3 regions of the Providencia stuartii genome follow, and region 1 is predicted to be linked to each of the others. Evidence: predicted binding sites of a transcription regulator. Region 1 holds the regulator's gene; each other region holds the start of a gene.
What was found. Region 1 encodes PurR, which represses purine synthesis genes. Its sites were predicted from a motif close to CANGCAAACGTTTGCNTG; they were not measured.

Region 1 (11,305 bases):
CTATTTCAGTTTAGATATCGACTAAAACAGCTCTTGTTGCGTTGAAGGTGGCTCATCTTTTTGTGTTTTAACCGAGATTGAACGAAGGTAGCGCTGGCGACATAAACGTAGAATATTGCGTTTTTGGCTATCTGTAAATTTTAACCACTGAAAGCGTTCTTCCCTCGAACGAAAACAGCCTCGACAATAACCTTGTTCATTGGTTTGACAAATTCCACGACAAGGGCTTTGAATTTCAAAAAACTCGAGTTGCTCCGCCATATTGATATCACCTAACTAAAAACACCCATTAATGATATACTCCATGAATTAGATTATATCTACTATTTGGTTAATAAATAAACCTATTTCATTGTGTTCGATCCTATAGGTGCGTTATATTGATCGTTAAACGATTCAGTTTCACTTAGTTACTTTTAAGGGAGTTCTTTATGCGCTTACTACATACTATGTTACGTGTGACAGATATGCAGCGTTCAATAGATTTTTATACTAAGGTTTTGGGTATGCGTCTACTGCGTACCAGTGAAAACCCTGAGTATAAATATTCGTTGGCATTCGTCGGTTACAGTGACGAAAGTGAAGGTGCAGTCATTGAGCTAACCTATAACTGGGGTGTTGATAGCTACGAGATGGGAACCGCTTTTGGCCATATTGCGCTTGGTGTCGATAATGTTGCTCAAACCTGCGAAGATATTCGTCACGCGGGTGGTAACGTCACTCGAGAAGCAGGCCCAGTAAAAGGGGGCAGCACGATTATTGCTTTTGTTGAAGATCCCGATGGCTACAAAATCGAGTTGATTGAAAATAAAAGTGCCAGTAAAGGCCTAGGTAATTAATTTACCTTGATGAGTGAATCACTAGGCAGTGTGCTTCCTGCCTAGTTTTAGTTTATCTGCAAAATTTTTTTGGCTTTGGCATAATAGCCACTAACCAGAAACCTAATATAAAAACCTAATGTCTGATAAAAATAATCCCAATGCACTCGTTAACCGCTTCAGAGGATACTATCCTGTCGTCATTGATGTGGAAACGGGTGGGTTTAACGCCAAAACGGATGGCCTACTTGAAATTGCCGCCATTACTTTAAAAATGGATAAAGACGGCTGGTTATCCCCTGATGAGACCTTACATTTTCATGTAGAACCCTTTGAGGGAGCAAATTTAGAACCAACAGCTTTAGCCTTCACCGGTATTGATCCCACTAACCCATTACGTGGTGCAGTTAGTGAATACGACGCTTTGCACGCTATTTTTAAAATGGTACGCAAAGGGATGAAAGCTACCGATTGTAATCGAGCCATTATTGTTGCTCATAATGCGACATTCGATCATAGTTTTGTCATGAATGCAGCTGAACGTGCAGGCTTAAAACGTAATCCATTCCACCCATTTGCCACATTCGATACTGCGGCATTAAGTGGTCTGGTTTTCGGACAAACGATTTTAGCGAAAGCTTGTGTGACAGCGGGTATTCCATTTGATGGCAAGCAAGCTCACGGGGCCTTATATGATACGAATCGTACCGCACTGTTGTTCTGTGAATTAGTAAATAAATGGAAAAAGCTAGGTGGTTGGCCACTCGCAGAGCAAGAGTAACCCCGCCCCCCTTAAGCCCCTTAAGATACAAAAAAACCGCATTAGCTTAACCTATGGGGCTAATACGGTTTTTTAGATTTACTCGGCGTTCTTAACTAAGCAGATACTTACTCCGCACGAGTCTCATCCGCAGAGCGATACTTATCAGCAGTTTCTTTAATCAGTGACTGGAGTTCACCGCGCTGATACATTTCCATGATGATATCGCAACCGCCTACTAGCTCACCATCAACCCATAATTGTGGGAAAGTTGGCCAATTAGCGTATTTTGGTAGTTCTGCACGAATATCTGGATTTTGCAGAATATCGACATAAGCGAAACGTTCACCACAAGCAGATAAAGCTTGAACTGCCTGAGCAGAAAAACCACAGCTAGGGAGCTTAGGAGAGCCTTTCATGTACAGAAGGATTGGGTTTTCTTTAATTTGGCGCTCGATTCTTTCAATTGTCGTCATTTTTACTTCCTTAGAACATGGGTGCTGATTTGCAGTCAGTCGCCATCGTCAGCCATTTTCTCAACGATGGCGACTAAGCTAGAATATTTGACCGGAATGTTAAAACGTGATTGTTTCATACAATATGCCAGTTTTACAGGGGTATTACTATAGCACTCCAAGCTGGAAAAAGGGATTTTTTCTAGAATCCCGTTTTAAGTTACACGAACTTGCTTCAGCAAGGCAGAAAAGCGCGATCTTAAACTCTATTGATTAAGATAATTATCTCTATGATTTTAAGGTGTTTTTGTTGAAAAAATTTGGTAATATATGACGCAGAATATCCATGCCTATAACTCGGCAAGCATCTCATGCTATTATTAATCTATTAAAGAATAAGCAAGACCGCATGAACGTTCGGTTCGTGTATAACTCATAGCAAGATATACGTATTAAATTATTTGCTCACTTTTATGAGCACCACACCCATATGTGTTGTTTTAAACGCAAACAAGGAGTACGCAATGTCATTTGAACTTCCCGCTCTACCTTATGCTAAAAATGCGCTAGAACCTTATATCTCGGAAGAAACCTTAGAGTATCACTATGGTAAACACCATAATACCTATGTTGTTAATCTCAACAATTTAGTCAAAGGTACGGCTTTCGAAGGTAAATCACTGGAAGAGATCATCAAGACTTCAGATGCGGGTATTTTTAATAACGCCGCACAGGTTTGGAACCATACTTTTTACTGGCACTGCTTAGCACCAAATGCGGGTGGAGAACCAACCGGTAAAGTTGCTGAAGCCATTAATAAAGCTTTTGGTTCTTTCGCTGAATTCAAACAACAGTTCACAGATGCTGCGATTAAAAATTTCGGTGCCGGTTGGACTTGGCTGGTTCAAAAAACCGATGGCAGCTTAGCTATTGTGAATACATCAAATGCGGCAACCCCTATCTCTGGTGATGATAAACCTATCCTCACTGTCGATATTTGGGAACACGCTTATTACATTGATTACCGTAATGCGCGCCCTAAATACCTAGAGAACTTCTGGGCCTTAGTCAACTGGAAATTCGTTGAAGAAAACCTCGCTTAATCATTTTCTTTAGAGAATAGCTAAAGGGCGAGTCAATACTCGCCCTTCTTAATTTCACCTTTAATTAAACAGTAAAATTAAAAAATATGTACTGCAAAAGCAATGATCACAGCCAAAGAACCTAACGCTGCTAATAGTCCAAATTTAAAATCTGTATCCATGAGTCCCTCTCATCATAACGAACAGTTAACCAGCAAAATAACCATAACTTATACATGGTTAAATAAGTATGACATGACGATTTATAAAAACCAGTGTCTATATCACAGGTTATAACATCAATTATTTCTTTTGTTTTTGCGCTAGATCAGACAAAATCGATAACTAATCGCTAAATTATTGCCAGTTAAGGCACTATGCCTCAATATGTAGGTAATATTAGGTAATTTTTTAATAAGAATTCATAACAAGACCGATTATTGGTCAGGAGTTTTTTTTTCCCATGGCAACGATTAAAGATGTGGCGAAGCGCGCTGGCGTCTCCACCACAACCGTATCCCATGTAATAAACAAAACGCGCTTCGTAGCTGATGATACTAAAGCGGCTGTTTGGGCTGCGATAAAAGAACTCAACTATTCACCGAGTGCTGTTGCTCGTAGTTTGAAAGTTAATCATACAAAATCAATTGGCCTACTCGCGACATCAAGTGAGGCGCCTTATTTTGCTGAAGTGATTGAGTCAGTCGAGAATAGTTGCTATGAGAAAGGTTATACCCTTATTTTATGTAACTCTCATAATAACTTAGGTAAGCAACAAGCTTACTTACAAATGCTTGCGCAAAAGCGTGTTGATGGGCTACTCGTCATGTGTTCTGAATATCCCGATAAACTAATCCATATGCTGGAAGATTATCGCAATATTCCTATGGTCGTCATGGACTGGGGCACTTCCCGTGGTGATTTTACCGACAGTATCATTGATAACTCTTTTCATGGCGGTTACCTCGCAGGTCGTTATTTAATTGATCGGGGTCACCGTGACATCGGCGTGATCCCTGGCTCTTTAGAACGCAACACCGGTATTGGTCGACTGACGGGTTTTAAAAAAGCCATGGAAGAAGCGAAAGTGACTTTACGTGATGAATGGATCGTGCAAGGCGACTTTGAACCAGAATCTGGTTATAAAGCAATGATGCAGATCTTAAGTAATAAGCAAAAACCTACTGCCGTGTTCTGTGGCGGTGACATTATGGCGATGGGCGCAATTTGCGCTGCGGATGAGATGGGATTGCGTGTTCCTCAAGACATTTCTATCATTGGCTATGATAATGTGCGCAATGCGCGTTATTTTACTCCCGCGTTGACGACTATCCACCAGCCTAAAGAGCGTCTAGGCCAGATGGCATTCGCTATGCTGCTTGATCGTATTGTGAACAAGCGCGAAGATGCACAAACGATTGAAGTCCATCCTCGCCTAGTTGAGCGTCGTTCTGTCGCTGACGGACCATTTATTGACTACCGTCGTTAATTAAGGCGCTAACCATTCGGCGTTGAGTGTTTCACTATCCCCAAGATATTCAAGTAACCAACTCAACGCCGGTGATGTATTCTTTTCCACCCACGTTAGACAGCAAGGACTCGGAGGGAATGGCTGAGATAGCTGCAATTGGGCTAATTTCCCCTCATCACAAAAGGGCTTTGCTCGGTGCTCAGGTACCATGCCAACACATAAGCCATTAACAAGACATGTCATACCATTTTCCCAAAATGGCACCACTAAACGCCGCTGATTATCTAATGCCCATGTATCTCTTTTCGGCAAGTTACGTGAGGTATCTTCAAGGCATAAACTTGGGTATTCGCGCATTTGATCGTCTGTCAATTTTCCTTTTAGCTGCGCCAGAGGGTGGTTTGGACTGGCCACACAACGCCATGACATAAACCCCATATCACGAAAACTATAACGCTCTCCGATGGGTGAAGCACGCGTCGCACCAATCGCAACATCAACACGCCCATCGGCGAGTGCATCCCATACGCCGTTAAACACTTCAGGATGAATATATAATTCGATATCAGGAAAATGACGATAGAAATCTAAGATCAGTTGCTCTGTTCGCTGAGGTTTGACAATACAATCTACCGCGATACTAAACTGCCCTCGCCAACCATTTGCTGCCTGTTGACATTGGTGACGCGTTTGTATCATTTTTTTGATAACGGAGCGACTTTGCTTGATGAAAATCTCCCCTGCCTCAGTTAAGGCAACATCGCGGTGACGACGTTCAAAGATAGGTACAGCAAGCCATTCCTCTACTTGCTTAACCGTATAGCTAATTGCTGAAGGAACACGATGCAGTTCTTCCGCAGCGCCACTAAAACTTCCCGTTCTTGCAACGGCATCAATAACTTCTAGAGCATGAGCTGACCACATAATGATACCTTTCAAAAATTTTGATAGCAGATTCCAAATATTACCGTTTCACAATGTAAAAATACAACCTATAAAATAGAGTCTCTGTTAACAATTATGTAAATTCTGGATAAGTAAGCTTCCATGACAAATTCTGCGACAAAAAACTCCCCAGGCTTTATGCTTTACCTTGCTGGTTTGAGTATGCTTGGTTTTTTAGCCATCGATATGTACCTGCCTGCATTTGGTTCAATGCAAACGGCATTAAACACTTCTGAAGGTGCGATTAGTGCTTCTTTGAGCATTTTCTTAGCTGGTTTTGCCTTTGCACAACTTTTGTGGGGGCCATTATCTGACAAACTGGGACGCAAACCGATATTGATCGCAGGTTTATCGTTATTCATTGTGAGCTGTTTAGGCATTTTATGGGTAACGGATGCGACTCAACTCCTTATTTTGCGTTTTTTACAGGCGGTTGGCGTCTGTAGTGCGGCTGTGCTCTGGCAAGCTCTGGTCATTGACCGCTATGATGCTGCGAGCACTCAAAAAGTCTTTGCTTCGATTATGCCTTTAGTGGCTCTTTCTCCGGCTTTAGCACCGTTATTAGGTGCATGGGTTCTTGAACATTATGATTGGGAAATTATTTTTATTGTCTTAATGGCTGTTGGTATTTTATTGTTAATTCCAACCCTGTTATTGAAAAAGAATCCTTCAAAAGACATGACGGTGGATTCCCATGACCAAGAATCTATTTCGTTTTTAAAACTACTGGGTTCACGTATCTATAGTGGTAACGTGTTAGTCTACGCTTCATGTAGTGCGGGTTTTTTTGCTTGGTTAACAGGTTCACCATTTATTTTAAGAAATATGGGTTTTAACCCTGCTGATATTGGTTTGAGCTACATCCCACAAACGCTAGCATTTATTATTGGTGGCTATGGCTGCCGTTTTCTATTAATCAAAATTCGTGCTGAAGTATTATTTCCATTACTGTTGGTCGGTTATGCGGTGAGCATGTCGATACTCTTTTTGATGGCGATATACACAACACCGAGCCTCACCATGATCTTAATTCCATTCTGTTTTATGGCAGCAATGAATGGGGCGTCTTATCCAATCGCGGTGTCAAAAGCACTCAATACCTATCCACAGGCTAGCGGTAAAGCCGCTGCATTACAAAATGCTTTGCAACTTGGTTTATGTTTTTTAGCCAGTTTATTGGTTTCAGCGTTACCTTTCGATCCTTTATTATCGACAACCGGTGTCATGGCGGTGACCATCATACCGATGGTTATTGGTTATTTTATGCAATATACAAAAGATTGCACCAAACAGACTAATGAAAGAACAAGTTATCAGAATTAACAACCTGTTAACTCATCAGCCACTGCTTTGTCGTGGCTGATTTCCTCAAAAAACCCTCTTCCGACCATCTTTCTATGATTATCCACACCTTATCTGATACTCTAATTCAGTGTTATCGTTTAAAATTCTCCTTTTTTACCAAAAGTGACATTTTTCGCCATTGTTAAATAAAATTATCACTTCTATACTCGGATAATACTTAGTCCGAAGTGATTTTTGAGTTAATACGATATTCATGGTTTAAACTCAGGGCGCGACGGTATAAATGCGTTCCTGTCTTTGTGAAGCAATTCTTCGCAATCCTACACCTTCAGCAAGCTGAAATTCTATCTCAAAAACCTTCATCTCAAGTTGGAGAGCATATGAGCACTTGTGTAGATGAAACCAAAACTAAAGTTTCTAATTGGCAAAGAATCGCAGAATCTTTATTAAATCAAGCTGGAATTGAAATAAACGGCTCTAGACCGTTCGACATCCAAATACATAATACTGATTTTTATAAAAGGGTTCTGCAAAAAGGTTCTCTCGGTCTAGGCGAGAGTTACATGGACGGTTGGTGGGACTGTGAACGCTTGGATATCTTTTTTTATAAAGTTTTAAAAGCCAAGCTTGATACAAAGCTGCCAAATAACCTCACAGATATCATGAAAATCGCCATGGCGCGCCTACGAAACTTGCAAACAGAGAAACGCTCTTGGATTGTTGGGGAAGAACATTATGATTTGGGAAATGATCTTTTTACCCTAATGCTAGATCCTTATATGCAATATTCTTGTGGCTATTGGAATCATGCAACGACACTTGAGCAAGCACAAGAAAATAAATTAGATTTAATCTGTCGCAAATTGCAAATTGAGCCGGGTATGCGTCTGTTAGATATTGGATGTGGATGGGGTGGCCTAAGTGCTTATGCTGCACGCCATTATGGCGCATCTGTTACCGGTGTTACCATTTCTAAAGAACAACAAAAATTGGCTCAAGAACGTTGCGCTGGCCTAGATGTTAATATTATTTTGCAAGACTATCGCGAACTAAATGATAAATTCGATCGTATCGTTTCTGTCGGTATGTTCGAACATGTTGGACCTAAAAATTATGCAACCTATTTTGATGTAGCACGCCGCAATATTAAAGACGATGGCTTATTTTTGTTACATACCATTGGCTCTAATAAAAATAAGGTAAATGTCGACTCATGGATCGGTAAATATATATTCCCCAATGGCGTACTTCCTTCCATTCAAAATATAGGTCAATCCAGTGAAGGAAAATTTGTCATGGAAGATTGGCATAATTTTGGTGCTGATTATGACAAAACGCTCATGGCTTGGTATGAGCGCTTTTTAAATAGCTGGCCTGAATTAAGCGAGAATTATACGCCTCGCTTTAAACGTATGTTTAGCTATTATTTAAATTCCTGTGCTGGTGCTTTTCGAGCCAGAGATATTCAGCTATGGCAAATTCTCTGGAGCCCCAATGGGGTCAGCGGCGGAATGAGAGTACCACGTTAATTAACCAAGCGAGTATTCTTTAAAACCGTCGTTAAGGCTCTATTATTGAGAAAAAATCTCTTGATAGAGCCTTAATTTCGTCGTGAGTATTAATTTATTAGTCTTTCGACTAAAAAACGTTATTATATGTTATCTTAATAACTCTTTACGTATAGACTATGCTCAAACAGTATTATCCACCAGCTGAATTGAATGGTTTTATTAGCTCCATCTTAATTTTTAAAAAATTTACTAAACCCATTAAAATTTTTCCTGGTACTGGCGCTGAGATTTGGATTTCCACCAAAGAGTTACATTTATCAACAGCACACCAACAACAAGTTAGCCAATATCAACTTGTCATTCCCCGAGTCGAGACATTTACAGCAAAACCGAATCAAGGAAAATTAATTATATTACGTGTGCGTCATGATGCGGTGCGTTTTTTACTGCCTCAACGTACCTTAGCTTATACGGATAATCCCACCTCGCTTGAGAGCATATGGTCAGAACCTTGGTATCAAAACTTAATCAATGCTTCTTTTAAAGAGCTATTAGAATGTTTTACTGTGACTAAGGCCTCAAAACAGCATCAATTAGTCGATGATATATTGGCTATTCTCTATCGCCATCCAAACAAAAAGATTAACGATATTGCCGATGAAATGGGATATAGTGCACGTTTTATCCAAAAAGAATTTGTCAAAGAATATGGGATCACGCCTAAAAGATATCAGATAAATTGCCGTTTAGAACAATTACTTAAAAGCATGCTTCACGAGCAAGATACCTATCGTTGGCTGGAAACAGGCTATTATGATCAGTCTCACTTTTACCGTGATTTTAAGCGTTATTTTACCATGACCCCGTCCGCCTTCTTAAAGTCCAGCTATTCGTTTTTTTACAATACAAAAGCCAAGTACCCTTTAAGATAGTTCTCAATACACATTAAGGAGAACGGAATGAGTATTGTTGTATATGCACAAATCACAACGGAAAATAAGGATGGGTATTTAACCAAGGATATTATCAAAAATTTAGCTAAATTAAGTCGACGTGAACAAGGGTGTATCAAATACGACCTCTTCACTAAAGATGATGGCTACATTGTTTTTGAAGAATGGGAAAGTGCTGATGCTCTTGAGATGCATAAAAAATCAGCGCATTTTAAACTGTTGGTTGAAGCTATTGAACGTGATAATGCAAGCATCTCGATTAATTTTAGTGAAAATTATCAATGCAAAGATTAATTAAGTAAGTTAATGGCAAGGGCTGCAAAGCGCCCCCTCACCGTTAACTTTTCAAACAAATAGGTTTTCACGCTAATGCATAACACCTTTAATTTGTTTGAATTTTTTAATGCTATAACCGCCGTTGATCTTACGGTGTTATAGCATTTTAAGTAAGCCTCACTGCCTACCCCGCTCGGGTATTTAACTATCGCTCTCTTGTGTAAGCGCTTCTTGGGCTTTCTTTTCTTGTTCTTTCTGCGCTAAAACCCTTTCCACTGTATCTACAATGGCTTGCGTTTGTGGGTCTATTTCTATATTCACTTTGTCCCCTAAGCGTTTTTTACCTAATGTCGTTCTTGCTAGGGTTTCAGGAATTAAATGAACACAAAAACGATTATTGATAACATCGCCTACCGTTAGGCTTATACCATCAATCGCAACAAACCCTTTGTGCAAAATATATTTCATCAGCGATTTGTCATAAATAGACAGCCAAATTTGATGGTTATCTTCTGAGGTGAAAATTTTGCTAATTTCCGCGGTCGTCACAATGTGTCCTGATACCACATGACCACCTATTTCATCACCATATTTCGCGGCTCTTTCGATATTAACGACATCGCCAACTTTCAATTCGCCAAGATTGGTCAGCCTTAATGTTTCCTTGATGAGATCAAAACTAACATACTCGCCATCTATTTTTGTCACGGTCAAGCAACAACCATTATGCGCAACTGAAGCGCCGGTTTCTAACCCGACAAGTAGTTCTGGTGTAAATTTCATCACATGGGTACGAAAATTCGCTCTTTCCGTGACCTCAATAATTGGGGCTGTGCCTTGAACAATACCTGTAAACATAATGATTCTCAGTGCTGTGAATTGATAGACTCAGTTTACCTGACATTTCTTAGAGATCTACCTAATTTGAGTGGTTTTATCTAACCTCGTAATGAATTCTTCTAGGCCATCACACTTGTCTATTAATGACTTTATTTGATATTCAGACTTGCGAGCCATTGGATTAAATTATTAAAAGAGTTAAAATATAACGTTGCTATTAACTATTTGATATATCAAAAATCATTAGCATTTCTTTTTCTAAATTCTATTAATCAGTGTTTATTACTCTAAAGGTGTATGCGTGCAGAAATATTTTACAGAAGCGCGTAGCTTGCTAGCTCTCGGCATTCCGATCATTCTTGCCCAATTTTCACAAACTGCAATGGGTTTTGTGGATACCGTCATGGCAGGTAGCGTCAGTGAAACTGAGATGTCAGCAGTTGCAGTCGGATTTTCTATCTGGCTGCCAGCTATTCTTTTTGGTCAAGGGCTATTAATGGCATTGACACCTATCGTCGCTCAGATGAATGGTTCCGGTCGCCGTAATTTAATTGGTAATCAAATTCAGCAGGGATTATGGCTCGCCTTCTTTCTTTCACTTGGCGTGATTTTTTTACTTTATAATAGCAAGTTAATCATCGGCAACATGCCACATATTGATGAAGAACTGGCAGATAAATCGGTTCGTTTCTTGCATGCCATTATGTGGGGGGCGCCTGGTTATTTATTTTATCAAGTGTTCCGTAGCCAGTGTGAAGGCCTGTCAAAAACCAAACCGGGGATGGTGATTGGTTTTCTGGGTCTAATGGTTAACATTCCGATTAACTACATCTTTATTTATGGCCATTTTGGTGCGCCTGCGTTAGGTGGCGTGGGTTGTGGTGTTGCA
Region 2 (11,305 bases), 550 kb from region 1:
GCAAATAATTATGACTATCGACGACGAAAATTTTATCTGTTGCCTCAGGGATTTTTCCACGTTGGCGGAGATAACGTTGAACTGTTTTTAAAGTGACATTGGGGCGGACAGTGACGAACTCAAAATCCATCATTTGTCCGACGCTGTCTTTTGCATATTGCAGAACTTCACGAATACGACTTCGTAAGCTCGGGTCAAGGTAGGTGAGTAGCCTACGCATGGTATCTTGTGGTAAATGCTCTGCAATATACGCTTGTTCATCAACATGTAAGTTAGCAACAGCGCGAAGTAATTCCCTGTCAGACATATCCTTGATCAGGCTATCCCAAACGGCGACAGAAGCCTCGACTAACACTTCACCACGTTCCGTGTTATCGACGAGACGCCATAGCGCTAGACGCTCATCATAAGGTAACATCTCTAAAATATCGGCAATATCGGCGGCGTGTAAATCAATGAGGAGTTCTTTGACTGCATTGATTTTTTCGCTAAGAGCCTTATCGCTTAAGATAGCGTGTTGGTCATGTTCGACAAGCGTTTGGACAAATTCTTCATCATCCAAAAATAGCGTCAGAATCTGCTGGCGGATGTGAGCCAGTTTCTGAGAATGCGGATTGATTGTTGGTACCGCATCGATTGAGGAAGCAGGTTGTGACATTTTAATCCTTAAAACAATGACGGGTACTTGGCGTACCTGTGTGGATCCATTGGCGAAAAAACACGTATATTTTGCCATTTATTGATCGTTAACCCAAATAAATATCAACAATCAAGGCAAATTAACGTAAAACTAACTAGAACCCTATCTTAGGGAGACAGTATTCACGGTCGTCATACTAATTAGATTCTTCGCGTATATCTAATTTCCAGCCGGGCACATCCTCCCAGTAAGCGCTCTCTTTTTCGAGATCAAGCTGCATCAAAGCATTTTGCGACAAATACTGAGCAGGTAGGTATAGTGTCCAGTGTCCATCATCGGTTTCTAAGCGTAATGATGATGGGATGGTTGTGGATTGTCTTTGGTTATTTAATAGTATGGATAACCGTAAAATTTGTATCAATGGTAAAAATTGTTTTCTTTTATATAAATTAAACTTAGGTATATCATCGAATTTAATCACACGTCGGTGGTTACGTACAAGCGTCGCTAATAGAGTTTGCTGTTCTTGGTTAAACCCCGGTAAATTGGTATTTTGTAGAATATAAGCGGAATGGCGATGTAGACCACTCTGATTAATGTGCAGGCCAACTTCATGCAGCATCACAGCCCAAATTAAAATGGATTCAAGTTGCGGATTGGCTAACTTGGGATTTTGCTGAGCCCACTGATGATATAGCTCCTCCATCGTCTTTAACACGCGCCGTGCCTGCTCTCTATCTATATTATAGTGTTCTGCAAGGCTCAAGGCCGTACGTTGGCGGATATCTTGATGGCGAAAACGTCCTTCCATTTCATAAAGTACACCTTCACGTAGCGCCCCATCGGAAAGGCGTAACTCTTTAATATCTAATGAATCAAAAACAGCACAGAGTATCGCTAAGCCAGGAACAAACACGTGTTTGCGCTCAGTCGAGAGACCAGGGATTGCAACAGCTGAAAAAGTTTTATACTTCAGCGCCATTTGCTTAATCTTTTCGAGCCGTTCGCGGGTAATAATACCGTCACGTTCGCCCATCTCGACAATCACAGCATGTACTGCTTTGATTGTCCCTGAAGCACCCATCGCCACATCCCAGTGCATATGTTTAAACTTGTTGGCGGTCTGCTCAAGCTTTAAACAAGCCGTGAGATAGGCGCGATTGAAGTTTTCTGAACTAATGACTTCATTCGGGAAGTAATTTCGCGCAAAGCTCACACAACCCATTCGACGGCTATCGATTAAAAGAGGTTCAAAACGTTCACCTACCACTAATTCAGTAGAACCGCCTCCAATGTCAATAACCAATTTGCGTCCTTTTTCGGGCTGGGTGTGTTCTACCCCCATAAAAATAAGACGCGCTTCTTCTTGCCCAGAAATGATTTCAATTGGATAAGGGATGATTTTTTTGGCTCGTTTCAAAAACTCTTCAACGTTTGTGGCAACACGTAAAGAGTGGGTGCCTACGATACAGACGTTTTCTTCCGTAAAGCCTTGTAGGCGTTCTGCAAATAACGCAAGGCAGGCAAGGCCCCGTTCCATGGCTTCTTCACTCAGTTCATTTGTATCACTTAAACCATCGGCAAGATGCACGCGTTGTTTTAAACGCGTCAGTATTTGTAGAGCACCGTTAACAATACGCGCAATCACCATATGAAAGCTGTTTGAACCAAGGTCAATCGCTGCGATCTCTTGAGGCCTAGGGGTTGATATATCAGTTAATGGCATAGTATTAAGACCTTGTCTCAGGCGTTTCTAGTGATTTCAAATAGTCATAAACAGCAAGTTGCGCCCGAATTTTGCGCTTATTACCGCGGGGAACATAATGATTACTGAGATCTTTGTCAACATAACGCGCCTTAACGGTATCGTTAAATTGTAATTCAAGGATATCTAAAACTAGCTGTTTCAGTCGACAGTCCACTAGGAGGACGGCCACCTCAATCCGATAATCAATATTACGGGTCATCCAGTCAGCCGATGAAATGAAGACTTTTTCATCACCTGCATTCGTAAATACATAAACACGGTCATGCTCTAAAAAGCGATCAACAATACTGGTGACTTGAATATTTTCACTATACCCAGGTTGCCCAGCAACGAGTGAGCACATCCCTCTGACTAATAAACGAATTTTGACGCCAGCATTGGAGGCGTCATACAACTTGTCGGTCAGCTCTTTATCAACCAAATTATTGATTTTTAAAGTAATGCCGCTTGGTAAACCGGCTTGGGCATTCGCCATTTCTTGGTCAATGAGTTCATTGAGCTTGAGGCGTGTGTTTTGTGGTGAAACCATTAAATTGTCAAAAGTGACAGGACGGTATGGGTTTTCAATAAAACTAAACACGCGGCGAACTTCATTGGTAATTTGCTCGTTCGCAGTGAGTAATGAATAGTCGGTATAAAGACGAGCCGTCTTTTCATTGAAGTTACCTGTTCCGATATGGGCATATCGAATAATTTGACCTTCTTCCATGCGTGAAATAATAAATAGCTTGGCATGAATTTTTAGGCCAGGAGCCGAGAAGATAACGTGTACCCCAGCCTCTGTGAGTCGCTTGGCCCAGTGAATATTGGCTTCTTCGTCAAAGCGGGCTTGTAATTCAACCACCACTGTGACTTTTTTACCGTTATGGGCCGCATGGATCATGGAATCAATAATGCGTGAGTCTTTGGCAACACGATAAATATTAATTTTTATTGATAAGACACTCGGGTCAAAAGAAGCTTGTCTTAATAGTTCTAATGTGTGCTCAAAAGTATAATAAGGGTAGTAGAGCAAAACATCCCGTTCGCGAATGGCATCAAAGCCGTTACGGAAATTGTCAAACCAGCGGTGACGCAGCCGAGGTAAAGGTTTATTGAGTAGACTTTTATTTCCTTCATTAGGGAAATTAATAAAATCTTTAAAATTGTGATAACGGCCGCCAGCGATCACGGAGTCGTCATTGGATAAACCTAATTTTTCACGTAGTACAGCGACCATTTCGTCAGGCATATCACGCTGATAGACGAAACGCACAGGCTCAGCCGTGAGCCGCTGTTTGAGTGTTGATGACATGATTTCAAGTAAACTTGATTCCATTTCTGTCGCGATATCATATTCTGCATCACGGGTCATTTTCATGGAATACGCATTTAATTCGTCGTAATCAAAGAATCCTTTAAAAATTTCATCCAAGGTGTAACGTAAAATATTATCAATCAGAACCATCGATTTGCGGCGTTTTGGCATTTCGGGTGGCAGATTAACAAACCGAGGAACTTTATCTGACGGAATTTCTAAGAGAGCATATTGCACATTACTGCTATTAATAATCTCAACAGCTAAGTAGGTGTAGTCATCTTTTAAGAACTCCACCAAGTTAGTATCGGGATTAATCAAGATTGGCGTAATATGTTGACGCAAGTGTTGACGAAAATATTGGCGTAACCAAATTTGTTGGCGAGGGGATATTTGCCGTTCGTTAATTAAGAAAATTTGGTTGCGAGCCATTTCAAGCAAGAGGTCGTTGTACAAAATATCGAACTCTTGATCCTGCTTAGCAACTTTATTTTGAATACGTTTAAGTAAATGACGAGCGCCGCTGGCGGAGCCGCGCTCTTCGTTAATTAAGATACGACGTTTTACATCGGCAAAACGGACTTTGTAGAATTCATCTAAGTTATTGGAATAAATACCTAAAAAACGCATACGCTCGATAAGAGGGTTTCGCTTATCTGCTGCTTCTTGTAAAACCCGTTCGTTAAAAGCAAGCCAGCTTAGCTCTTTTTCGTGGTATAGACGTTCTTGGGACATCGTTGCTCCATATTGTAGGAATAGATAAACTTAAGGATGAATAATTACCTTACCTTAAACGTGCTGCTTAATTGTGGCATGTGGATTAACAACACTTTCAGGGTTTGCAGACTGAGCTTTGCTTGCAAAGTATTGGTGTTGAAAAATACACATGCGGATCGCGGTATGATAGCGACCATTGACGAAAAACTCATCGATAAGCTCGCCTTCCGTATGGAAGCCCAGTTTATTGTATATGTGGATAGCTTTGATATTTTCTTTATCCACGATGAGGTAAAGTTTATATAAATTGAGAACAGAGAAAGCATAGTCCATTGCGAGTTTAGCTGCACGTGTTGCGTAGCCATGGCCTTGGTGGCTCGGAGCAATGATAATCTGAAACTCAGAACGACGGTGAACATAATCGATTTCAACCAATTCCACTAAGCCAACTTTTTCACTGTCATTTTCAACAATAAAGCGCCGCTCAGATTGGTCATGAATATGTTTATCATAGAGATCACTCAACTCAACGAAAGCTTCATAAGGCTCTTCAAACCAGTAACGCATTACACTGGCATTATTATCAAGTTGATGGATAAACGCTAAATCTTCACGTTCAAGTGGGCGCAACCTAAACGGATGAACTTGCCCGGTCGTCATATAACACCTCAATTCTATTTAAAAGATACGCATCTACTATCGATATTTTTAAGTCATAAAGACAAATAAATGCCACGAATTATTTTCACTCTTAACCAATAAGGATACCACTAATTTACGATAAAATAATGACACAAAGCAGGAGGCTCTACTAAGTGGTGAAGATTAACGCACTTTGTCGCGGATAGAGTGGCTTATCCAACAAAAAGGGCAGAGATCTCTCTTTGCCCTTAGTGAATGTCATGGTCTAGCGTTGGACAGTGATTAGGCTATTCATTTGCATAGCCTTGTGGTGGCAAACATTGACCATCTAAATAAGCAAGATTATCTTTCATGACTAAACGGTCATCGATAAACCATTGCACAACAAGTGGATAAATATTGTGCTCTTGTGCTTTCACTCGCTCTACAACCGCTTCTTCACTATCCTCTGCAAAAATAGGCACTTTGGCTTGTAATATCACAGGACCGCCGTCTAGCTCTTCAGTGACAAAATGCACGGAAGTCCCATGTTCGCTATCGCCGTTCTCTATTGCCTTGCGGTGGGTATGTAATCCGGGGTACTTCGGTAATAGAGAAGGGTGAATATTCAGCATTTTTCCCGCGTAATGTTTCACGAAGTCCGCCGTTAAGATGCGCATGAACCCAGCAAGCACCACTAAATCAGGCTGATATCCATCCATCATTGCCATCAATGCAGCGTCATATTCTTCACGACTTGCCAATGATTTTGCACTTAGCGTTAAGGCAGGGATCCCTGCCTTTTGTGCACGAATCAACCCATAAGCATCGGGTTGATTACTGATGACAGCCACTATCTGCGCCTGAAGGCCATTGGACGTCGCATCAATCAGCGATTGTAAATTACTGCCGCTGCCTGAAATAAGAACAACAATTTTTTTCATTAGCGGATAACAACCTGTTCTTCACCCGCAGGAAGCTGAGCAATAGAACCGATTTGCCATGCTTTTTCACCTAAACCGTTGAGCAGCGTGAGTGCCGCATCAACGTCATTTTGTGGCAAGGCAATAATAATGCCGACACCACAGTTAAAGGTGCGATACATTTCGTGATCTGTCACACTGCCTGCTTTTTGTAACCAATTGAATACCGCAGGCCATTGCCAACTCGCTTTATCAATTTGTGCTTGTGTATTTTCAGGCAATACACGAGGAATATTTTCCCAGAAACCACCGCCAGTGATGTGTGCGATTGCGTGGATATCACATTTTTCAATCAGCTCAAGGACGTTTTTTACATAAATACGTGTTGGTGCTAATAGGTGGTCAGCCAGTGATTGACCTTCAAGGTCTGTTGATTCTGGGTCGGTTTGACTCACTTCAAGAATTTTACGTACTAATGAGTAACCATTAGAGTGGGGGCCACTTGATGCTAATGCGATCAGTGCATCACCGGCACTAACCTTGCTACCATCAATGATCTCGGAACGTTCAACAACACCAACGCAGAATCCAGCAACATCATAGTCTTCACCGTGGTACATACCGGGCATTTCCGCGGTTTCTCCCCCGACAAGGGCACAACCTGATTGTTTACAACCTTCTGCGATACCTGTGATCACACTTGCTGCGGTATCAACATCCAGCTTGCCTGTTGCGTAATAATCTAAGAAAAATAGCGGTTCGGCACCTTGTACAATTAAGTCATTAACGCACATAGCGACCAAGTCGATGCCGATCGTGTCGTGGCGTTTTAAATCCATTGCAAGGCGCAGTTTAGTACCAACGCCATCTGTACCTGAAACTAACACAGGTTCCCGGTATTTTTGTGGCAGGGAACATAACGCACCAAACCCTCCCAATCCTCCCATAACTTCTGGTCGGCGAGTTTCTTTCACTACGCCTTTAATACGTTCAACCAATGCATTACCTGCATCAATGTCAACACCGGCATCTTTATAGCTGAGAGAGGTTTTATCAGTCACTACGGCCCCCAAGGCAATTGTGTTTTGGAAAAATAGACTTCAATAAACGCTATTCTAACAGGCTAAGCAAACGTTTGCGATAGCTTTATGAATGAAATCATCATCGTGTTTTTTATCGTAGCGAAATGAAGCTTTAGTGTTTATGGGGGAATGCTTGTTGCAAATATTTATACCGTTTACATAAGGTAAAATGCGATTGAGCATCTATAATTTTACATTGTGATTTTATTGAATATATTTCATTGCATGCATGCGGTTATTCGGTTCAAGGTAGTGGAATGTGCTATTGGCATATTGAGTGAAATGGTGAGTTTAAAAATAAGCTATTTCTGATTGTTTTGACATCAATCAAACATGGCATAGTGGCATCTTCCATAAAAAGAGGTATAATCCCGCGATTTTTTTGTGCGCTGACGTCTAAAATAGTAGGAGAATTCCATGAAGATCGTTGAGGTAAAACACCCTCTCGTTAAACATAAACTCGGCCTGATGCGAGATCATGATATAAGCACCAAACGCTTTCGTGAACTGGCCTCAGAGGTTGGTAGCCTACTAACTTATGAAGCAACCGCTGACCTAGAAACTGAGAGAGTTACCATTGAAGGTTGGTGTGGTCCTGTAGAAATAGAGCAAATTAAAGGGAAAAAAATCACTGTTGTACCTATTCTCCGTGCAGGTATCGGCATGATGAATGGCGTTCTAGAAAGTATTCCAAGCGCTCGAATCAGTGTTGTCGGTGTGTATCGTGATGAAGAAACCTTTAAACCTGTCTCTTACTTCCAAAAATTAGTTTCCAATATTGATGAGCGTATGGCTTTGGTTGTTGACCCAATGCTGGCAACGGGTGGGTCAATGATCGCCACGATCGACCTGTTGAAAAATGCGGGCTGTAAATCAATTAAAGTATTAGTGCTGGTTGCAGCACCTGAAGGGATTAAAGCACTTGAAGAAGCTCACCCAGATGTCGAGCTCTATACCGCGTCCATTGATCAATACCTAAATGAACATGGTTATATTGTTCCTGGGCTAGGTGATGCTGGCGATAAGATATTTGGTACTAAATAATAATTAGCCGACTTTAGAAGTCGGCTTTTTTTTGATGATAAAAATGCATTAAGGGGATGAAAAAATGACACGTCGTGCGATTAGTGTTGAAGAAAGGCCACCACTACTACAAACCATACCGCTAAGTTTTCAACATTTATTTGCCATGTTTGGCGCGACAGTGATTGTACCCATTTTGTTTGGTGTTAACCCAGCAACGATTTTGTTGTTTAACGGTATTGGCACCTTACTTTATCTATTTATCTGTAAAGGGAAGATTCCTGCGTATTTAGGTTCCAGTTTCGCTTTTATTTCACCCGTGATGATTTTGCTACCTCTTGGTTATGAATTGGCATTAGGCGGCTTTATTATTTGTGGTGTCTTATTCTGTATTGTGGCGTTAATTGTCAAAGTTGCGGGTCGAGGTTGGATAAATGTCATGTTTCCACCCGCGGCAATGGGCGCCATTGTTGCGGTTATCGGCCTCGAATTAGCACAAACAGCCGCGGGAATGGCGGGTTTGTTGCCTAAAGAAGGCGCTCCAGTCGATTCAAGTACCTTAATCATTTCGATTACCACACTGGTGGTGACCGTGTTGTGTGCTGTTGTCTTCCGCGGCTTTTTATCCATTATTCCTATCTTAATTGGTTTCTTGGCGGGATATGCGTTGTCTTATTTTATGGGGATCGTGGATTTTACACCTGTCATTGAAGCGCCATGGTTTGCAATACCGACTTTTTATACACCACGTTTTGAATGGTTCGCTATCTTAACTATCTTACCTGCTGCGTTAGTTGTCATTGCTGAGCACGTCGGTCACTTAGTTGTGACGGCAAATATTGTTGAGCGTGATTTAATGAAAAATCCTGGTTTGCACCGTTCTATGTTTGCAAATGGTTTTTCTACTGTCATTTCTGGCTTTTTTGGCTCAACACCGAATACCACGTATGGTGAAAATATCGGGGTCATGGCAATTACTAAGGTTTACAGTACGTGGGTTATCGGTGGTGCGGCTGTGATTGCTATTTTGCTTTCGTGTGTAGGTAAATTAGCCGCTGCGATTCAGTTAGTGCCAGTACCTGTCATGGGTGGGGTTTCATTATTACTTTATGGTGTCATTGGTGCGTCCGGTATTCGTGTTCTTATTGACTCGAAGGTTGATTATAATAAACCGCAAAACTTAATCCTAACCTCTGTCATCTTAATCATTGGTGTCAGTGGGGCGGTGATCCATATCGGTCAAGCGGAACTGAAAGGCATGGCCTTAGCAACAATTGTTGGTATTGTGATGGCTTTAGTATTCCGTTTTATTACTTTTGTGCGTCCTGAAAAACAATTTGTAACGTCAGACCTTGAAGAAATAGAGACTCACCAGTCTAAGAAATAAAAGCATTCTGCAATTGCCGATGTGATGAAAGCATCGGCAATTGAGTTTCTTCTTGTTCATTTATGCTTGAAATTTATGGTAAACTTTCTACTGTTAATTGTTTTGCACAGCCAGAGGTGCTTCTGAACACGCCATCGCAACTTTCACTACCACTCTATCTACCTGATGATGAAACGTTTGCTAGCTTTTATGCAGGCGAAAATGAAGCGTTGTTGTCTGCGATTAAACTCGCCATTAATCAACCCCACGGTAGCTATATTTATTACTGGTCTCGTGAAGGTGGAGGAAAAAGCCATCTATTGCATGCCGCTTGCGCTGAACTTTCCGAACAAGATATGGCGGTAGGGTATGTACCACTCGATAAACGTGCCTATTTTGTTCCTGAAGTTTTGGAAGGTATGGAACACCTTTCTTTGGTTTGTATCGATAACATTCAGTGTATTGCGGGTGATCCTGAATGGGAAATGGCGATTTTTAATCTGTATAACCGTATTTTAGAAATCGGTCGTACCTGCTTGTTGATCACAGGTGATAGGCCACCAAGGCAAATTGAACTTTCTCTTCCTGACTTAGCCTCTCGTCTAGATTGGGGGCAAATTTATAAACTGCATCCACTGAGTGATGAAGACAAAATCTGTGCGTTGCAGCTACGCGCTAGGATGCGTGGTTTTGAATTACCAGAAGATGTATGTCGCTTTGTGTTAAAACGTCTAGACAGAAAAATGGGGACGTTATTTGATATTTTGAACAAACTGGATCATGCATCAATTGTTGCACAACGTAAACTGACAATTCCTTTTGTCAAAGATATCCTCCAGTTATAAAAAGGCAGCCTCTTAGCTGCCTTTTTTGTATCCTTATAAAAGCTCAAGGACTTGCTCGGGTGGACGTCCTAGTTTTGCCTGTTTGCCTTTGACAACAATAGGGCGCTCAATCAGTTTTGGGTTTTCATGCATGGCTTGAATGAGTTGTTCTTGCGTTAAAGTGGTTTCCCCTAAATTTAGTGTTTTATAGCACTCTTCTTTCGTGCGCATGAGTTGGCGAGCATCTGCAAAGCCTAACGCCTTTAACAATTGTTTTAGTTGAGAAACACTAGGTGGATTTTTCAAGTATTCGACGATAGTCGGTGTAACCCCATTGGATTCTAATAGGGCTAGGGTCTCACGGCTTTTAGAACAACGTGGATTATGATAAATGGTTATTGTGTCCGTCATGGTCATCATTTCCTTACGGTTTGGCTTTACTGTCTCTTAATTGTAACTTTCTTAATTCATCAATACGTGCATCATAGCGTTGCTGTTCATAGCTGCCTAAACGACTTTTACGGCTGGCTTCGCTAAGATAATTGATCGCATTATCATAGTTACCCCGTAATGCCATTCCTTCCGCATAGGCGGCCAGCTCTTCATTCCGTTTGCCTTGTTTGGCGGACGTTTCTGCTAATAGATCCCACCCATTTGGGTCGTCAGGATTATTGAATGTATATTTATTCAGCAAAGAACTCGCATTTTGATACTGTTTATTATTAATTAACGCATTGGCAAGGTTAATTTGTAATACAGGGTTATTAGGCGATTTTTTCAATGCGTTTTGTAAGCGGGTCACGGCTTGGGATGAACGACGTTGTTCAATATCTAAATCGGTCATACTATCGATAAACCATGGGTTATCGGGTTGTTTTTCCAGCAAACTCGCCATGATTTTAGTTGCCTCAGCATATTTTTTATCTTGTGATAATTTTAATGCTTTACCGTAGTCCGCGGCCATGCGTTCTTGCGCCGTGCCTTGACTATAATTTTCAAGAATTTGGTCAAGGGCATGCTGTTGTCCCGCTGTATACATTGATA
Region 3 (11,305 bases), 2.0 Mb from region 1:
TCAAGATGCGCATAATGTCATCCAGTTTTTCTTCATCTTCCTCTTCTTCTTCATCAGTGAGCTCGATACCCAGAATAGACATCAACTCATCAATACGGTCTAAACAAGTATCAATGTATTTTTGCTCTTCCGTGGTGACCGTTTCACCCTCTTCTAAACGCGCTAATAAGCTATCTAAACGATCGTCCTGCTCCAGCATTTCTAGCTCTTGCTCGGGTGATAATTTCACTTTTGCGACAGGCTCTTTTACTGGCGTCGTACGTGTGGAAACGGCATTTGCATCAACCACCAATGGGACTGGTTTTTTGCTACCAAGGCGTGGGTCAAGGCTGTCGTTTTGCTTGCCAGACTGGCTATTAGACGATTTTTCTTGATAGCGAGCCCCCGATTTATTGCCACGATGCTTTTTCTGGCGCTTACGCTCACGCCCTTCTGCATTGAGCTCTTCTTTTGTTTTGCGATACTTTTTCTTCGTTTTGCTAGCAGTTTTACTTGCCGGTTTTTTTGGTGAATTCATGGTCTGATACCTTGATAAGTCAGTTTCTGCTGCGGAATCTAGCAGAATCCCTCAAGCTGTGAAAGCATTTGCGCAGCAATTAAAACGGTTTTTTTGTATTTTGCATGGCAGCTTTGTTGATTATAGCTCGAATTGTCTGTCATAGAGAGGAGTTGATAAACAAAACGGCTCCGACGATTGGAGCCGTTTGATAGGAAAGAAGATTAAGCGTCAACTAAAACCATTTTTAAAATAAATAAAACGGAAACTAAAATGACGCATGGCCCCAACTCGCGCCAGCGGCCGGTACCCACTTTCATTGCGCAATAAGCGATAAAGCCTAACGCGATCCCTTCCGTGATCGAAAAACTAAAGGGCATCATCACCGCAGTAATAAATGCAGGAACTGATTCCGTTAAGTCATCCCATTTCACACGCGTTAAACTTGATGTCATCAACACCCCAACGTAGATCAGCGCGCCAGCTGTCGCATAAGCAGGAACCATACCCGCTAGTGGTGAGATAAACATGGTCAATAGGAATAACACACCAACCACAATGGCAGTTAACCCTGTACGTCCGCCAACCGACACGCCAGAAGAGCTTTCAATATAAGCAGTAACGGAGGAGGTTCCCATCGCCGAACCCGCGACAGAACTGAGGCTGTCGACATAGAGCGCCTGCTTCATGCGAGGGAAAGTTCCACGCGCATCCGTGATCCCAGCTTTATCTGTCACACCAATCATGGTGCCCGAAGAGTCAAATAAGTTAACTAACATAAAAGCAAAAATAACGCCTGATAGCGCTAAATCCAAGGATCCCATAATATCAACTTGGCCAACAACGGTCATCACGCTCGGCGGCATAGAGAAGATACCATTGAACTGCACATCCCCTAATGCAAGGCCAATTAAGGTTGTGATCACAATGGAGACCAGCACTGCCGCATGGATATTACGTGCCGCTAGGATCGCAATAATGAAAAAGCCCAAAGCCCCTAACCACACGTTATGTTGGGTAAAGTTACCGATAGAGACGAGTGTATCTGGGTTCGCCACAATAATCCCCGAGTTCTTCAGCCCCATCATCGCAATGAACAGTCCGATACCACTGGTGATACCAACGCGTAAACTTAATGGAATATTCGCGATGATCCAATAACGAATACGGAATAGGGTCAAAATGAATAAGCCAACGGCTCCCCAAAATACAGCCCCCATCGCCACTTGCCATGAATATCCCATCGCACTGACGACGACAAACGCAAAAAAAGCATTTAGCCCCATCGCTGGAGCTACTGCGATTGGCAGATTTGCCAACAGCCCCATAAGAATACTGCCTATCGCCGCAATTAAGCAGGTGGTGACGAAAACAGCTTTAATATCCATCCCAGCGACAGATAAGATTTGAGGGTTAACAAAGACAATGTAGACCATTGTGAGAAAGGTGGTGAAGCCCGCAACGACTTCTGTTTTCGCCGTTGTCCCGTGTTCTTGTAATTTAAACACGCGTTGAAACAGACCCTGTTGTTGTCCAGAGCTAGAAGATTGATTACTCATTAGATATAGCGCCCAAAAAAAGTTTTTTTCGCCCTATCCTACAACAAACAAATCGAGAGTGTTACCGTTAAAATGAAAAAAAGAAAACGTTTGCGTAAATCAAAGATCCATAAATGAGTTAACTTACTGATACAACAAGATGAATTGAAATAGACAGTAGAAAAATAAAATTTGCATAAGCAGTGGCGACCCCATCAGCAATCGCCACCTTGAATTGATTAAGATAACGCGAGTAGTTTTTGTCTACGCCAAAATAGCAAGGCACGCTTTGGCGCAAATGGTTTAGCCCCTTGATGACTATTTAAACGTTTTGCCACGAAGTTCGCGATCATCTCTAACGTTAAGCACATAACAAAATAAATAAAGGCAACAAATAAGAAAATTTCGAGTGGATACACCATTTCACGGTTATTCACTTGTGTCGCCAAAAATGACAATTCCGCGACACCAACAATGTAAGCAAGGGAAGTGTCTTTAATCAAAGCCACCCATTGATTAATAAATGAAGGAACCATCATACGTAATGCTTGCGGTAAGACAATTTGCCATAAAACTTGCCAGCGGCTAAAGCCTAATGATAATCCGGCCTGCCATTGCCCTTTCCCGATAGCAAGAATACCTGCTTTTACAGCATGAGCTAAATAGGCAGAGGTGATTAATGCGAGCGCACAAACGACCGAAGCGATGCCCGGTATTTCTGTTCCGAGTACCACAGGTAAGAAGAAATAGGTCCAAAAAATTAGCATAATGACTGGAATAGCACGGAAAAAGCCTAAAATAGCCGCGAATAGGTTCATCCAAAACCCTCGTAACATGGCTAATGCAACACCGCTAAGTGTTCCCAGCACAATCGATGCGGCACCCGCAATTAAGCTGATAATCAGTGTAAGGGCTGCACCTTCTATAGGACCATCAGGAAAAGCGCCAAATAACAAATATTGCCAATTTTGTTCAATCACTGAAAAATCCATCTTATACCCCTTCCACTAAATTTCGTTGCACTCGCCATTGTCCCCAGCCTTCCATAACCGCAATAATGGCGATATACAGCACTGTTGCGAGGCCAAATGCAGTGAATGTTTGTAATGTTTGGCTTTCCACTTGGCGTGAGACGTAAGAGAGCTCAGCAACACCAATTGCCATGGTTAACGACGAGTTCTTAACAACATTCATGTATTGCCCCAGTAAAGGAGGCATGGCGATTTTCACCGCCTGTGGCAACACAACATGTTTCATGGCTTGCCATCCCGTTAAACCAAGTGCAAAGGCTGCATATTTTTGGCCTTGGCGTACACCACGGATCCCTGAGCGTATTTCTTCAGCAATAAATGGTACCGTATATAATGTTAACCCAACAAAACCCGCTAAGAATTCAAATGAAGGCCAGCTCAGCGTGATACCTACCACGTGGATTTCATGCGGTGTATTGAGCCATGCCATCATCTCCGATGATAAAATCTCCCCTGACGCAAAATACCAAAAAAACAGTTGAACCAGTAAAGGTGTATTACGGAAAATGGAAATATACACACTGACCCCCCAACGTAGCGGGGCAATTTGGCTATCCTTTGCCGCGGCAACGACAAAACCTAATAGCGTTGCAGCAATGATGGTACAAACCGAGATCCAAATCGTCAGCAAAAAGCCATAGCCAAACCATTCCAAATACTCAGGAGCCAAAAAATGCTGAGAAAAAAATTCGCCGCTAATAAATTTTTCAAACATAACTGCTGCCTTGTATAACTAAGAACCCCGCAATAATGAGCGGGGTTATTTATTCTGAAGTGCTGATTCAATATATTGAATCGATATATCAGATGGTTATCATTATTTTTGTTGTTCAAGAGGAGCGAATTTGAATTCACCGCGAGGTTGCGCTGCCTTAGTATCAGGGCCAAACCAACGGTTATAAATCTGTTCTGCTTTGCCTTCTTTTTCTAATTTCAACAAGGTGTTATTCACATTTTCGATTAAACGCGTTTCACCTTTTACTGCTGCAACCGCTTGATATTCACGAGTGATACTAAACGGAGATATTTCAAAATCAGCCTTCACTTTTTCTGGCAAGTTACCCAGCAGACCGACTAACTTCGCGTCATCTTGCGTTATCGCTTGGACATTACCATTGCGCAAAGCAGCAAATGCTTGTGGCGTGTCATCATAAGAGATCACTTTCGTATTTGGATAACGCTCACGTAAGGTCACTTCCTGTACCGTGCCTTTATCCGCACCAATACGTAATGGGGCAATATCGTCAGGCGTTTTCAAGACCCCTTTGCGAGCAATAAACTTCTGCCCTGTCGCAAAATCCGGAATCGAGAAATCAACCTGCTTAGCGCGTTCGTCAGTAATTGTGAAATTTGCCCCAATGAGATCGACCTTACCTGAGGTCAGTAGAGGAATACGGTTAGCTGGGTTAGTTGGACGCAATTCCAATTTCACGCCGAGGTCATCGGCTATCGCTTGCGCGATATCAACATCATAGCCCGCGAGTTTTTTTGTTTGTGGGTCAATAAAGCCAAATGGTGGATTACTGTCAAACACAGAGATACGAATAACACCAGCTTGCTTAATATCATCCAATTTATCTGCATTGGCGACATTGGCCACCAGCGCAAGGCCTGCAAGTAGTGCGGTAGTTAAAACGCGAGCTTTCATTGAACACCTCTGACGGTAAATTTATGTAAATCGACTACCACAAATTATCAAGGAAGGCTTATCTCTTGAAATACTATTAAATGATATATTTATATCAAAAAAGAATATACGCAGAAAAATAGGTCACCAAGCAATGAAGAGAGTCTGTAAAATGATTCACGTTACCTTTAAGGGTTGTTTGATGCGTACAATCGTTATGAGGACCTTTAATGAGGATGAATAAACGGTTTTTTCTAACTAACTCGTCCGTGTTTAATATCATATGAAAATAGCGTGATAACGGGAGTCTTTTAAAAGATCACCAAAAACCTAAAATCTGCATCACATAAAAACACTCTAAGCATATCGAAATGAACGAAAACGACGCTCAATAACCTCACTCACACGTGTTGACGCTGGCGATAAAAAACAAAACCCCAGTCACACACATAAGTCTGTGACTGGGGTTGGTAATGACAACCAACAATGCGACAACGCAAAGTTTGACCGTTATTTTTTGGTGATCATTTTTTCCAATTGATCGCCACCTACATGACGGAAATCTTGCCCTTTCACATAGTAAAAAATGAATTCGCAAATGTTTTGGCATCGATCTCCGATACGTTCAATCGAACGGGCACAGAACAATGCCGTTAATACACTTGGGATCGTCCTTGGATCTTCCATCATGTACGTCATCAGTTGACGTACTATTCCTTCGTATTCTTGGTCAACTTTTTCATCTTCTCGATAAATCCGAATCGCTTCTTCCAAATCCATTCGCGCAAAAGCATCAAGCACATCATGCAACATTTGTACCGTATGACGCCCTAATGACTCAAGGCTAACCAGCAAAGGTTGATGTTGATGAGAGAATTTTTCTAATGCTGTTTGGCAGATCTTATCGGCAACATCCCCAATTCGTTCGAGTTCAGCGATGGTTTTTGAAATAGCCATAATGAGGCGTAAGTCACTGGCTGTTGGCTGACGCTTAGCAATGATTTTCACGCACTCTTCGTCAATAGCCACTTCCATCATATTCACTTTATGGTCATTTTCGATAACTTCGCGCGCAAGAGCCTCATCCTGATTATGCATGGCAGTGATCGCTTTGGTGAGCTGTTCTTCAACCAGCCCTCCCATTGTCATCAATTCTGTATGGATATGTTCCAATTCAGCATTGAACTGCCCAGAAATATGTTTGTTGTGATTCAGCGTATCCATAATCGGCTCCCTATCAACCGTAACGACCTGTAATATAGTCTTCGGTTTGTTTCTTTTCAGGTGTGGTAAACATCTTGTCTGTGTCATTAAACTCAATCAACTCACCTAAATACATAAAGGCCGTATAATCCGAACAACGTGCAGCCTGTTGCATATTGTGAGTGACAATGACCACGGTATATTCAGATTTGAGTTCGCTGATCAACTCTTCAATACGCCCAGTTGAAATGGGGTCAAGGGCTGAACATGGCTCATCTAATAATAAAACTTCAGGGCGAATAGCGATACCACGAGCGATACACAAGCGCTGTTGCTGACCACCAGAAAGACTATAACCACTTTGATGCAGTTTATCTTTGGTTTCATTCCACAGCGCAGCTTTGGTTAACGCCCACTGAACACGTTCGTCCATCTCAACACGCGATAACTTTTCAAATAAACGGACACCAAAGGCAATGTTGTCATAAATAGACATCGGGAAGGGTGTTGGTTTTTGGAATACCATACCGACTTTGGCACGTAATAACGCGATATCTTGTTTATCAGTCAAAATATTTTGACCGTCTAGCAGAATCTCACCTTCTGCTCGCTGCTCACCGTACAGCTCATACATTTTATTAAAGGTACGCAGCAGCGTTGATTTACCGCAACCGGATGGGCCGATAAATGCGGTGACTTTGTTTTTTTCAATATCTAACGAGATATTTTTTAGTGCGTGGAATTTACCGTAATAAAAGTTAAGGTCACGTACTTGAATTTTACTGTTTGCGATCTGATTTGCATTAATCATGGCAACTTCTCTCTATAAATCTCTATTCAATCCGGGTGTTAGTGTTTTTTCTTAGCAAACACAACGCGTGCGATAATGTTAATTAACAGGACACATAGGGTGATTAATAGAACCCCTGCCCATGCCAGTTGTTGCCATTCCGAGAACGGACTCATCGCAAATTTAAAGATAGTCACAGGCAAGTTAGCAATTGGCTCACTCATATCTGTGCTCCAGAACTGATTCGACAAAGAAGTGAACAGTAATGGTGCGGTTTCACCCGCAATACGAGCAATCGCTAGCAAGATCCCTGTAATAATCCCGGATACAGATGCTTTAAGCGTAATAGATAAAATCATTTTCCATTTTGGCGTACCTAACGCATATGCGGCTTCACGCAAGCTATCCGGCACCAGTTTCAACATATTTTCCGTTGTGCGGATAACAATCGGAATCTGCAACAGTGCTAAAGCGATAACGCCTGCCCAGCCAGAGAAGTGCTGCATTTGTGCAACCACAATGGTATAGACAAACAGACCTACAACAATTGATGGTGCAGATAACAAAATATCATTAATGAAACGCGTTACAGAAGCGAGCCATGATTTACGGCCATACTCTGCCAAATAGATCCCTGCTAAGATACCTAAAGGGGTGCCTATCACCGTTGCCCACAGAATCAACAAGCCACTTCCGACGATGGCGTTAGCGAGGCCACCACCTTCAGTATTCGGTGGCGGAGTCATCTCTGTGAACAAGTTAAGGGACATCCCATCAATCCCTTTGGTCACCGTTGAAAATAAAATCCAAACCAGCCAGAACAGACCAAAGGCCATGGTTAACATTGAAACAAATAAGGCCATTCGGTTAATCTGACGACGCCATGCTTGACGACGGGCACGTTCTTTTTCGTTAATAACAAAATGTTGAGATGTCGACATATTAACGGCCCTCGTTCTTCGCTAAGCGCATAACCATGAGTTTTGATATCGCCAGAACAATGAAGGTGATAACAAAGAGAATTAACCCAAGTTCCATCAGTGCAGCAGTGTGTAATCCACTTTCTGCTTCGGCAAACTCATTCGCTAGTGCTGACGTAATACTGTTTCCTGGCATAAATAACGAGAAGCTATCCAGTTGATAAGTATTTCCGATGACAAAGGTCACCGCCATGGTTTCGCCAAGAGCACGGCCAAGGCCTAACATGACGCCACCAATCACACCATTACGGGTATAAGGTAAAACAATATTCCAGATCACTTCCCATGTGGTACAACCAATACCATATGCCGACTCTTTCATCATGACGGGTGTTTGTTCAAATACGTCACGCATAACGGAGGCAATGTAAGGAATGATCATAATGGCGAGGATAATCCCTGCCGCCAAAATACCAATCCCGAATGCAGGACCCGAGAAAAGCTCACCGACAATCGGGATACTTGACATCACATTGCCGACAGGCTCTTGGAAATATTCAGCAAACAGAGGCGCAAAAACAAATAGCCCCCACATACCGTAAACAATACTTGGAATTGCTGCGAGCAATTCAATCGCAATACCTAAAGGGCGTTTTAACCAGTTAGGAGCCAGTTCCGTTAAGAAAAGTGCAATACCAAAACTGACGGGTACAGCAATAATCAGGGCGATCAATGACGTCACAATGGTGCCATAAATTGGCACTAATGCCCCAAACTCCTCCGCGGGTGCATCCCATTCCTTAGTCCATAAAAACGAAAACCCAAATTTTTGCATACTCGGCCACGAGGCAAAAATAAGGGAAATAATGATGCCACCAAGCATTAACAAAGTGATTAGTGCGGCAATTTTTACCAATGCGCTAAATATCACATCGCCTGACTTGCTCGGTGCTTTAAATGCCGTTGTTTTCTCGGCCATGCGCTTTGTCTCATCCTACACCTACTTTATTAGTAGGATTTAGTTACTACGTCAGAAGGCGGATGTTAATCCTAAGCATCCGCCATCCATTGCCAACCCGAGGTTCACTGATTAAAACAGTGGTTTACCTTGGCTATCTTTAACTTCTGTTTTCCATGCTGCACGTATTGCTGTCACAACTTCTGCGGGTAGTACAGCGTAATCTAATGCTTCAGCTTGTTGACCACCTTTTTCGTAAGCCCAGTTAAAGAAGTCGAGCACCGCTTTTCCTTTTTCTGCATTCGCTTGATCTTTATGAACTAAGATAAATGTGGTGGATGTGATTGGCCATGCATTTTCACCATCACGGTTAGTCAGGTCTTGAGCGAATGACTTAGACCAGTCCACTTTTTTCGCTGCCGCACTGAAGCTTTCACCTGTTGGTGAAACCACCTTACCATCCGCTGAAACGAGTTTAGTATAAGCAAGATTATTCTGTTTTGCATAAGCATATTCAACATAACCGATAGAGCCTGGTAGACGTTGAACGAAGGCTGCAACGCCATCATTACCTTTACCACCTACGCTGTTTTTCGGCCAATTAACCGTTGAACCCGCACCGATGTCATTTTTCCAATTTGAACTCACTTTCGATAAATAGCTAGTGAAGACAAAAGTGGTACCGGAACCATCAGAACGTCTTACTACCGCAATATTTTGGTCTGGTAAGTTAACATCAGGGTTCAGCTTAGCAATTGCGGGGTCATTCCATTTGGTGATTTTGCCAAGATAGATGTCACCCAACGTCGTTCCGTCTAATGTCAATTGACCAGACTGGATACCTTTCACATTAACGGCCAAGACAACGCCGCCGATAACTGTTGGGAACTGGAACAGGCCATCTTGCTTCAATTTTTCATCAGTCAATGGCGCATCAGATGCACCGAAATCAACTGTTTTCGCATTAATTTGTTTAACGCCACCAGAAGAACCGATTCCCTGGTAGTTCACTTTATTACCTGTTTCTTTCTGATAAGAGTCCGCCCACTTAGCGTAAACAGGGGCAGGGAATGTTGCACCCGCGCCAGTTAAGCTTGTGGCAGCAAAAGAAGACATCGCAGTCATTGAAAGAGTTGCTGCCATTACGCTAGCTAAGGTTGTACGCATCATTTTCATAATCCCTCCGGGGATGTATAGAAACAATTAAGTGTAAATTGTTGGTGAAATGTCACGGTAGGAAAAATAGGACAATTTGATGACAACAACATGTCTGATTTATGACAGTTTTATGACAATTGATTATTTTAGCGTATTTATTGAAGCAAAGCGGAAGGCCAATAAAAAAAATTAACAATAAAATCAGATGGTAAGAAATATAATACTCGGCCAATCTGTCATGAGGCAAAAATGACACTCTGTCATAAAAAAGTCGCACAATTCTTTTTTGCCGCCTCTCAGGATCGATCAATACTGCTCTGCTCACCATAGCAAAAAGCGCATACACTTGTCATGAGGGGATAGATAACAGTTCATTGCAAGATACGCGCTTTATGATTTTCTAAGCGCTACAGCAAATAACGATGGTTAAACACCTAACAAGCAAACCGCCATGACGTGCCCATTGACGCGTAAAATGAGCACGTTAGCGACAATAATCGATCTTATATCCAATTTCAAAATACACATAGACCGACATTATTCTTTATTTGCTTTGTGCAGCATATACTCCTTAAGCTCAGCCAGCACTTGCTCCATACCGACTTTCTTTCCCTGAGTTTGAGAGGGCGTCGTCATTTTGTGGATGCCTTTCAGTGGCGGAGGGGGCGGTGGCGTATCGATTGAAGTCACTGAGGTTTCTTCAAGCCCCTCATACTTTTTGGCATTATTGATAAAAACTTGATGATTTTTCAGTTCTGCCAGCACTTGCGTCATACCGGTTTTCTCCCCCTGAGTTTGCGGAGCAACAGCCATTTTGCCAATGCCCAGAAACTTTGCCATCGGCGGAGGGGGCGGTGGCGTATCGGTTGGAGCCACTGAGGTCTCTTCAACTCCCTCACACTTTTTGGCATTATTGATAAAAACCTGATGGTTTTTTAGCTCCGCCAGCACTTGCGCCATGCCGGTTTTTTCCCCCTGAGTTTGCGGAGCAACAGTCATTTTGCCAATACCCAGAAACTTTGCCATCGGCGGAGGGGGCGGTGGCGTATCGGTTGAAGCCACTGCGTTTTTTTCAAGCCCCTCACGCTTTTTGGCATGATTGATAAAAGCCTGACAACTTTTTAGCTCCGCAAACACTTGCCCCATCCCTATTTTCCCTGCTTTTGTTGGTTGAGCAAGCGGAGTACCAAACTCAGGCATTGGCGGCGGTACTGGAATAGATAGCGGTGATTTTGATGTTGCCAATTGATGTTCCGGTGATTGGATAACCGCGGTCAGTTGTCGACCCCACGTCACCGGTGTAGCCACCTTTTTAGGTTCTTGAAAGAACCCTATTATGGTACATCGTGTACGCTTTATTTTTTGAAATAGGGCAGATTGGTCTCCCTTTCCTTCTATCCTCGCGCATGCATTTTGACTTTGAGAAGAACGGATCGTTTTAAAAAAATTAATCTGCATAGATTCACCCAATTATTTTATTTGGATCTATTATCCAAACGAAACAATTGCTGAGTCTTTTATATAACGATTATTTTATTTATAAACGGCATGTTTTATGAGGTAAATAATTAGGAATGAATACAA

Region 2: the regulator PurR is predicted to act here: its motif matches at 7,091-7,108, upstream of purM (phosphoribosylformylglycinamidine cyclo-ligase).
Region 3: the regulator PurR is predicted to act here: its motif matches at 2,135-2,152, upstream of P2E05_RS01140 (NCS2 family permease).

Annotation. Positions count from the first base shown of each region.
Region 1 covers NZ_CP119546.1:2,608,882-2,620,186, forward strand. Annotated here, with positions in the region: gene P2E05_RS11410 (DUF1289 domain-containing protein) at 22-261, opposite strand; gene gloA (lactoylglutathione lyase) at 432-839, shown strand; gene rnt (ribonuclease T) at 958-1,599, shown strand; gene P2E05_RS11425 (Grx4 family monothiol glutaredoxin) at 1,707-2,054, opposite strand; gene sodB (superoxide dismutase [Fe]) at 2,558-3,136, shown strand; gene P2E05_RS21930 (YnhF family membrane protein) at 3,214-3,297, opposite strand; gene purR (HTH-type transcriptional repressor PurR) at 3,579-4,604, shown strand; gene punR (DNA-binding transcriptional activator PunR) at 4,605-5,510, opposite strand; gene punC (purine nucleoside transporter PunC) at 5,634-6,854, shown strand; gene cfa (cyclopropane fatty acyl phospholipid synthase) at 7,217-8,365, shown strand; gene P2E05_RS11455 (helix-turn-helix transcriptional regulator) at 8,524-9,279, shown strand; gene P2E05_RS11460 (putative quinol monooxygenase) at 9,307-9,594, shown strand; gene P2E05_RS11465 (riboflavin synthase subunit alpha) at 9,778-10,434, opposite strand; gene P2E05_RS11470 (MATE family efflux transporter) at 10,718-11,305, shown strand, end outside.
Region 2 covers NZ_CP119546.1:2,058,558-2,069,862, forward strand. Annotated here, with positions in the region: gene mgtE (magnesium transporter) at 1-658, opposite strand, end outside; gene ppx (exopolyphosphatase) at 837-2,366, opposite strand; gene ppk1 (polyphosphate kinase 1) at 2,371-4,440, opposite strand; gene speG (spermidine N1-acetyltransferase) at 4,495-5,082, opposite strand; gene purN (phosphoribosylglycinamide formyltransferase) at 5,352-5,987, opposite strand; gene purM (phosphoribosylformylglycinamidine cyclo-ligase) at 5,987-7,027, opposite strand; gene upp (uracil phosphoribosyltransferase) at 7,466-8,092, shown strand; gene uraA (uracil permease) at 8,157-9,458, shown strand; gene hda (DnaA inactivator Hda) at 9,575-10,282, shown strand; gene arsC (arsenate reductase (glutaredoxin)) at 10,316-10,672, opposite strand; gene P2E05_RS09000 (tetratricopeptide repeat protein) at 10,686-11,305, opposite strand, start outside.
Region 3 covers NZ_CP119546.1:253,903-265,207, reverse strand. Annotated here, with positions in the region: gene yihI (Der GTPase-activating protein YihI) at 1-517, opposite strand, end outside; gene P2E05_RS01140 (NCS2 family permease) at 721-2,055, opposite strand; gene P2E05_RS01135 (amino acid ABC transporter permease) at 2,274-3,026, opposite strand; gene P2E05_RS01130 (amino acid ABC transporter permease) at 3,028-3,780, opposite strand; gene P2E05_RS01125 (ABC transporter substrate-binding protein) at 3,883-4,713, opposite strand; gene phoU (phosphate signaling complex protein PhoU) at 5,203-5,916, opposite strand; gene pstB (phosphate ABC transporter ATP-binding protein PstB) at 5,930-6,706, opposite strand; gene pstA (phosphate ABC transporter permease PstA) at 6,745-7,626, opposite strand; gene pstC (phosphate ABC transporter permease PstC) at 7,628-8,584, opposite strand; gene pstS (phosphate ABC transporter substrate-binding protein PstS) at 8,696-9,739, opposite strand; gene P2E05_RS01095 (hypothetical protein) at 10,259-11,179, opposite strand.